One region of the Halotolerantifilum yawarlongkerapense genome, then DNA from elsewhere that is predicted to be linked to it. Evidence: a T-box and tRNA genes for the amino acid it is inferred to sense, from the RefSeq annotation. Region 1 holds a T-box; the other holds one or more tRNA genes.
What was found. The T-box of region 1 lies ahead of pheS (phenylalanine--tRNA ligase subunit alpha). A T-box ahead of a tRNA ligase gene usually reads a tRNA of that ligase, here a tRNA-Phe.
Positions count from the first base shown of each region.

Region 2: it has a tRNA-Phe gene. The T-box ahead of pheS (phenylalanine--tRNA ligase subunit alpha) is inferred to sense a tRNA for this amino acid. The anticodon was not compared.

Region 1 covers NZ_CP199719.1:1,126,776-1,130,033, forward strand. The annotation lists gene pheT (phenylalanine--tRNA ligase subunit beta) at 1-612, opposite strand, end outside; gene pheS (phenylalanine--tRNA ligase subunit alpha) at 627-1,646, opposite strand; T-box leader at 1,690-1,917, opposite strand; gene ACULM0_RS05495 (TrmH family RNA methyltransferase) at 1,952-2,710, opposite strand; gene ACULM0_RS05500 (potassium channel family protein) at 2,707-3,258, opposite strand, start outside.
Region 2 covers NZ_CP199719.1:2,162,373-2,165,630, reverse strand. The annotation lists gene ACULM0_RS10760 (Na(+)/H(+) antiporter subunit B) at 1-334, opposite strand, end outside; gene mnhG (monovalent cation/H(+) antiporter subunit G) at 331-621, opposite strand; gene ACULM0_RS10750 (MrpF/PhaF family protein) at 618-881, opposite strand; gene ACULM0_RS10745 (Na+/H+ antiporter subunit E) at 878-1,372, opposite strand; tRNA gene ACULM0_RS10740 (tRNA-Ser) at 1,569-1,657, opposite strand; tRNA gene ACULM0_RS10735 (tRNA-Phe) at 1,712-1,787, opposite strand; tRNA gene ACULM0_RS10730 (tRNA-Gly) at 1,793-1,867, opposite strand; tRNA gene ACULM0_RS10725 (tRNA-Leu) at 1,878-1,961, opposite strand; tRNA gene ACULM0_RS10720 (tRNA-Val) at 1,977-2,052, opposite strand; tRNA gene ACULM0_RS10715 (tRNA-Glu) at 2,058-2,132, opposite strand; tRNA gene ACULM0_RS10710 (tRNA-Met) at 2,145-2,220, opposite strand; rRNA gene rrf (5S ribosomal RNA) at 2,241-2,357, opposite strand; rRNA gene ACULM0_RS10700 (23S ribosomal RNA) at 2,477-3,258, opposite strand, start outside.

The sequences.
Region 1 (3,258 bases):
GGGGTGCTCGATGTGCACCTCGGGTAAATGTAGCGGCCGGTCGAAGGTCGCGTGTGTCTCTCTTGCCATCCCGATCATGCTCAAGCAGTCCGGCCGATTGGGTGTGATTTCGAATTCGATCACAACATCCTCGAGACCGAGACGGTCGTTCACATCTTCGCCGGGCACAGCATCTGCATCGAGAATCATGATCCCATCCTTCACTTCCTCAGGGATCAGGGATTCATCGAAGCCCATCTCCTGCATGGAGAGCAGCATGCCTTCAGAGGTTACACCACGAAAATCAGTGGCCCCGATCTCCATGCCCCCAGGCAGGGTGGCACCCACGACGGCCAGCGGTGCTTTGTCGCCAACGTTTAAATTTTTGGCCCCGGTGACAATCGTGCTGGGCACATCGCCACCGGCGTCGACTTTCATCACGAGCAGTTTATCGGCGTCCGGGTGTTCTTCTATCGATTGGATCTCACCCACGACGACCCCCTTGATTTGACGGGAAAAGGGTCGTGCGGCCTCTGTATTCGATCCCGATAGGATCAGCCCATCTTCGAGTGCTTTCAAAGAAAGGCCCTCGATCTCCACATAATCTCTTAACCAGTGTACAGGTACGAACATAAGTCTAGGCCTCCTTAAAACTGTTGGATGAACCGGATGTCATTTTCGAAGAGCAACCGGATATCGTCGATTTCGTGTTTGAGTAGCGTGATGCGATCGAGTCCCATGCCAAAGGCAAAACCAGAGTATTTCTCGGAGTCGATTCCGCATTCCTCCAGCACGTGGGGATGCACCATACCACAGCCGAGAATTTCAATCCAACCGCTGTTCTGGCAGAAACGACACCCTTCACCTCCACACTTGAAACAAGAAACATCCACTTCCGCACTCGGCTCTGTGAAGGGGAAATAGTGAGGTCTGAACTTCGTCTTCGTGTGTTCACCGAAGAGTCGTTTTGCAAAGAGGTCCAAGGTCCCCTTCAAATCGGCCATGGTGATGTGTTCATCGACGACAAGGCCCTCGATCTGATGGAACATCGGGGAATGCGTGGCATCGAGCTCGTCATTTCGGAAGCATCGACCGGGCGCTAGAATCTTGATTGGTGGGTCCATCTTTTTCATCGTGCGGACCTGCATGGGGCTTGTCTGAGTCCTGAGCAACAGATTCTCTGTGATGTAGAAGGTATCGGAAAGTCCTCTCGAGGGATGGTCCTCCGGTGCGTTAAGCGCGTCGAAATTATGATACACCGTGTCGATCTCCGGTCCATCTACGACCTTGAAGCCCATGCCTAAAAATACCGAGGTGATCTCGTCGAGCACCCGGTTCAACGGGTGCTTCTTACCGAGCTCAGTCTGCATGCCGGGCAGGGTTACATCCAGTGATTCTGCCGCGAGCTGCTTTTCGAGGGCTTTCTCAGCTGCCTTCTTCTTCTGTGATTCCAATAATCCCTCAATATCCTCACGCAGGTCGTTCACGAGTTTGCCTACTGCCGGTCGTTCTTCTTTGGGAACGTCTTTCATCCCCTTCAGCAGGCTGGTCACCTCACCCTTTTTTCCGAGGTACTTCACCCGAAGGGTCTCTAGGGACTTTAAGTCCTCCGCCCCTGTGATGGCCGCGCGGGCCTCCTCCAGGAGAGCATTGATCTTCTCTTTCATACTCCCGTCACTCCTCTCATTTTCAAAAAAAAATCCCCCGTCCCCATGGGACGAAGGTTTCATTCGCGGTACCACCCAAATTGCGCCAAAAGGCGCCACTTCTACGGATAACGGCTTGACCGGCTCTCCCTACCACGCTAAAGCGTCTTTCAAGAGAACAGCTCGTGGGTGAATTTCACATCGGTAGTCTCCCAGGGCTCGCACCAAACCGCCCCGTCGCTGAAAGGTTTCGAAGAACCTACCGGCTACTGTGCCCAGTCATCGCTTTTCATTGATATCGGTATTATAACAGATTCCATCAGGCCTTACAAGCCACGCTTTCGCTCGATTCCGTAAATCATGATTCCCGCCGCCATGGCCGCGTTCAATGATTCTGCCTGACCGGCGATGGGGATTCGCACCCGGTGAGTTGCGGCATCCAACAATTCTCCCGATAGTCCCTTGGCTTCATTTCCGATGAGCAACAGGGTCGTCGGCGGATAACAGAGGGCGTCGAAATCCTCATCCCCTGCAGGGGACGAGGCGACGAGCATCGCACCGATTCTTTCGGCAAATGTCACCAGATCTTCCGTCTGATAAAGATGTACATGAAAAATCGATCCCATGCTCGCGCGCAGTGCCTTGTCATTGTAAGGATCACAGGTGCCCTTTGCCAGTACCACACCCCGAACGCCCAGGGCATCGCACGTGCGAAGGATGGTACCCAGGTTGCCCGGATCACGAAGGTCTTCTAGACCCACCCAGAGTCCTTCTGCCTCTTTGATTTCATTTGAGAAGAGCGGCATCTCTACGGCGGCCAATACGCCCTGACCATGTTCGGTTTGGGATAGACTCTCGAAGACAGAACGGCTCACGCGTAGAACCTCCCCTACACGATCAGCCAGATGACGGTTGTCCTCGTACTCCTCGCTCATGACCAGGGCGCGAATGTCGATTCCTGCCAGTAGTGCCGACTCGACGAATCGTTCCCCTTCCACGAGAAAACGCGATTCACGGTAGCGATATTTTTTGGCCTTTAGCTTGGCCAGTGCCTTGATATGTTCGTTCTTGTCCGATGTGATCATTTCACTTCCAGCTTCTTGAGGTCCTCGATATGCCCGATGACGATCAGCGTATCTTCCGCTTCAAAGGTATCCTCCGCACCGATGGTGATGTCGATCTCTTCCCCCCGTCGAACGGCGATCACGTTCACGGCATACTTTTTACGCATGTCGATATCCATAAGCGTTTTGCCTACCCATTCGTCGAGGACACGGATCTCCATGATCGTGTAGTTGTCGGCGAGTTCCATGAAATCGAGGACGTTATTCGTTACCAAATTCTTGGCGATTCGAACGCCCATCTCCATCTCAGGAAAAACCACGCGATCGGCGCCCACTCGTCCGAGAACCTTCGCATGAAGCGAGTTCTGGGCTTTGGCGATAACGTGTTTGACCCCTAGTTCTTTGATCATAAGGGTCACGAGAATGCTCGCCTGGATATCCGATCCGATCGTCACGATCGCCACGTCAAAGTTCCGGATACCCAGGGCCCGCAAGGAGTTTTCATCCGTCGCATCGGCCTGCACGGCGTACGTAACCGTATCCGAGATGTTCTGAATGATCTCCTCGCT
Region 2 (3,258 bases), 1.0 Mb from region 1:
TGATCCTCAGGTCCAGGTTGTAAAAATCACAGAAGTCCTGCAGAATCGATTTGCAGTTGCCCGTGTCATCGATAAAGCATTGGTTCATCACGTCTCCTGTGACGATAAAGACCCGCTGCTTGGAAACGGTGAGCAGAAAGATCAGCGGGATCAGAGCACTACCGATGGCGATTTCCGCGATGGCCACGTCCGGGGCCGAGTTGAGGAAATAGAGAGCCGAAATCACCAGGCTGAAGACAGAGAAGTAAATGATCATCCGCAGGTAGTTCCGCTCTTTGATCGTCATGATGGCCACTAGGATCAACAGCACGTGCATGATGTACTTGAGGATCATCGGTATTCCTCCTCCGGTTCAACGCCATTGAGGTGGGCGCTAGATGCAATCAGGTGGTTGGACACCGGTGATGTGATCAGTAGGAAGGCCAGGATGATAAAAAGCTTCAGCGTCAGGGTATTCCAACCGACCTTGAACATCAGGGCCACCAGTATGGCCACGGTAGCCGCTGAGTCAATCATACTCGAGGTCAGGATCCTGGCGTAGAGGTCTTTGAAGACAAAGATCCCGATCATGCCCAGGATCACCAAAAGGGCTCCAAACAGCAATAGGATATCTCCGATCATTTCGTCCGCCCCCCCATGATGACAAATCGGCTGAGTAGTAAGACCACTAGAAAACTCAAAATGGCAAAGGTCATGGAGATGTCGAGTAGGTTCGGGTCACCCCGATCGACACTGATGATCGTAAAGAGCAGTAGCATCTTGATGCTGAGCAGATTCAGGCTCAGGAGCTTATCCCAGATGCTCCGTATGGCAAATAGACGGTAGAGCGTCAACGAGATGGCCAAGAGCAATATGATGTTGGTCAGAGAAATGATCGTCATCTTTTTTTCCTCCCGAAAATTCGCTCGTACCGTGGAATGATGACCGTTTTAAATTCTTCTACCTCCGACACGTCTCGAACAAGGGCCAGGACGATCAGGGTATTGCCCTGGATCTCCAGGCTGATAGTCCCCGGCGTCAGCGTTACCGCATTGGCGATAAGCGTCTTGAGCAATACGTCTTGGCAGGTCAGTTCGTGATAGATGATGGCGCTCCATGCATCGTTCTTGCGAATTTTTTTCACATGTTCATACGTGGCGATAAAAATATCCATGATCACGCGCACGACGAACAGCGTAAAATTAATCAGATTCAGATTGCTAAATACACTCTGGCCCTTATGCGACTCCGTGAGTTCCGTGATCACCATGACCACAGCAGAGATCACGAGGCCCACCAGGATATTCTGAAGGGAAGGATTCCATGTCAAGAGCATCCAGAAGGCAAAAAGTGTCGTCATCAGTTTTAAGTCGATCGCTTGATTCCTGATCATTGCATATCACCCCGCTTGATGTACTATTACCCAATAGTCTATAAGAAAAACAAAAGCATTTCAACTACCTATAGAAAAATTTTATACCTTTTCGTGAAATGAGGACCTTGTGCACTCATGATATCAGAGAAGGGCCCCCTTAGAAAAGCCCGGGCACAAAAAAAAAGAGCCTTCTTGGGCTCTTCATCGCAAATCATGGCGGAGAGGGTGGGATTCGAACCCACGTGGGCTTGCGCCCTAACGGTTTTCAAGACCGCCCCGTTATGGCCACTTCGGTACCTCTCCGGATGGGAAAAGGAATATAGGTCGACCGCGAGTCAACTCGCAGACGACCTATGATGGTGCCCAGAGGCGGAATCGAACCACCGACACGGGGATTTTCAGTCCCCTGCTCTACCGACTGAGCTATCTGGGCATAAATGGAGCGGAAGACGGGATTTGAACCCGCGACCCTCGCCTTGGCAAGGCGATGCTCTACCACTGAGCCACTTCCGCAAGAAAAAAATGGTGCGGGCGAAGGGATTTGAACCCCCACGTCGTAGACACTAGAACCTAAATCTAGCGCGTCTGCCAGTTCCGCCACGCCCGCGTTTTGTGATGCTATTGGTGGGAGCAACAGGGATCGAACCTGTGACCTCCTGCTTGTAAGGCAGATGCTCTCCCAGCTGAGCTATGCTCCCGTGAATGGTGACCCCTGGGGGAATCGAACCCCCGTTACCGCCGTGAAAGGGCGGTGTCTTGACCGCTTGACCAAGGGGCCAGGTATATGTAATGGTTGCGGGGACAGGATTCGAACCTGCGACCTCCGGGTTATGAGCCCGACGAGCTGCCAACTGCTCCACCCCGCGATGGATTGTGATGATGTGAAGACCGGCAACGTCCTATTCTCCCAGGGGACTGCTCCCCAAGTACCTTCAGCGCTGAGAAGCTTAACGTCTGTGTTCGGGATGGGAACAGGTGTATCCTTCTCGCTATCGTCACCGGATTCTTCAATTGTAAGCAAGCTTTCGCTCACTCAAAATCGCATACAGCAAATCAAACCAAGTTGTTTCTAAGAAAAAGTATCTTCTCTTTATGATCTTCTCACCAACCCAAGGTTCGCCTTAGGTCAAGTCCTCGACCGATTAGTACCAATCAGCTAAAAGCATTACTGCCCTTTCACCCTTGGCCTATCAACCAGATGGTCTATCTGGGGTCTTACTCATAAATGATGGGATATCTCATCTTGAGGGGGGCTTCGCGCTTAGATGCCTTCAGCGCTTATCCCTTCCGCACGTAGCTACTCAGCTATGCCCTTGGCAGGACAACTGATCCACCAGCGGTGCGTCCATTCCGGTCCTCTCGTACTAGGAACAGAGCCTCTCAAATATCCAACGCCCACAGCAGATAGGGACCGAACTGTCTCACGACGTTCTGAACCCAGCTCGCGTGCCTCTTTAATGGGCGAACAGCCCAACCCTTGGGACCTACTACAGCCCCAGGATGAGACGAGCCGACATCGAGGTGCCAAACCTCCCCGTCGATGTGGACTCTTGGGGGAGATAAGCCTGTTATCCCCGGGGTAGCTTTTATCCGTTGAGCGATGGCCCTTCCATGCGGTACCACCGGATCACTAAGCCCGACTTTCGTCCCTGCTCGACCTGTATGTCTCGCAGTCAAGCTCCCTTATGCCTTTGCACTCTTTGCGCGATTTCCAACCGCGCTGAGGAAACCTTTGGGCGCCTCCGTTACTCTTTAGGAGGCGACCGCCCCAGTCAAACTGCCCACCTGACATTGTCCCAGAGCTGGATCACAGCTCCTGGTTAGAACACTGGTATGGAAAGGGTGGTATCCAAAGGACGACTCCACACACACTGGCGCGCATGCTTCTATGTCTCCCACCTATC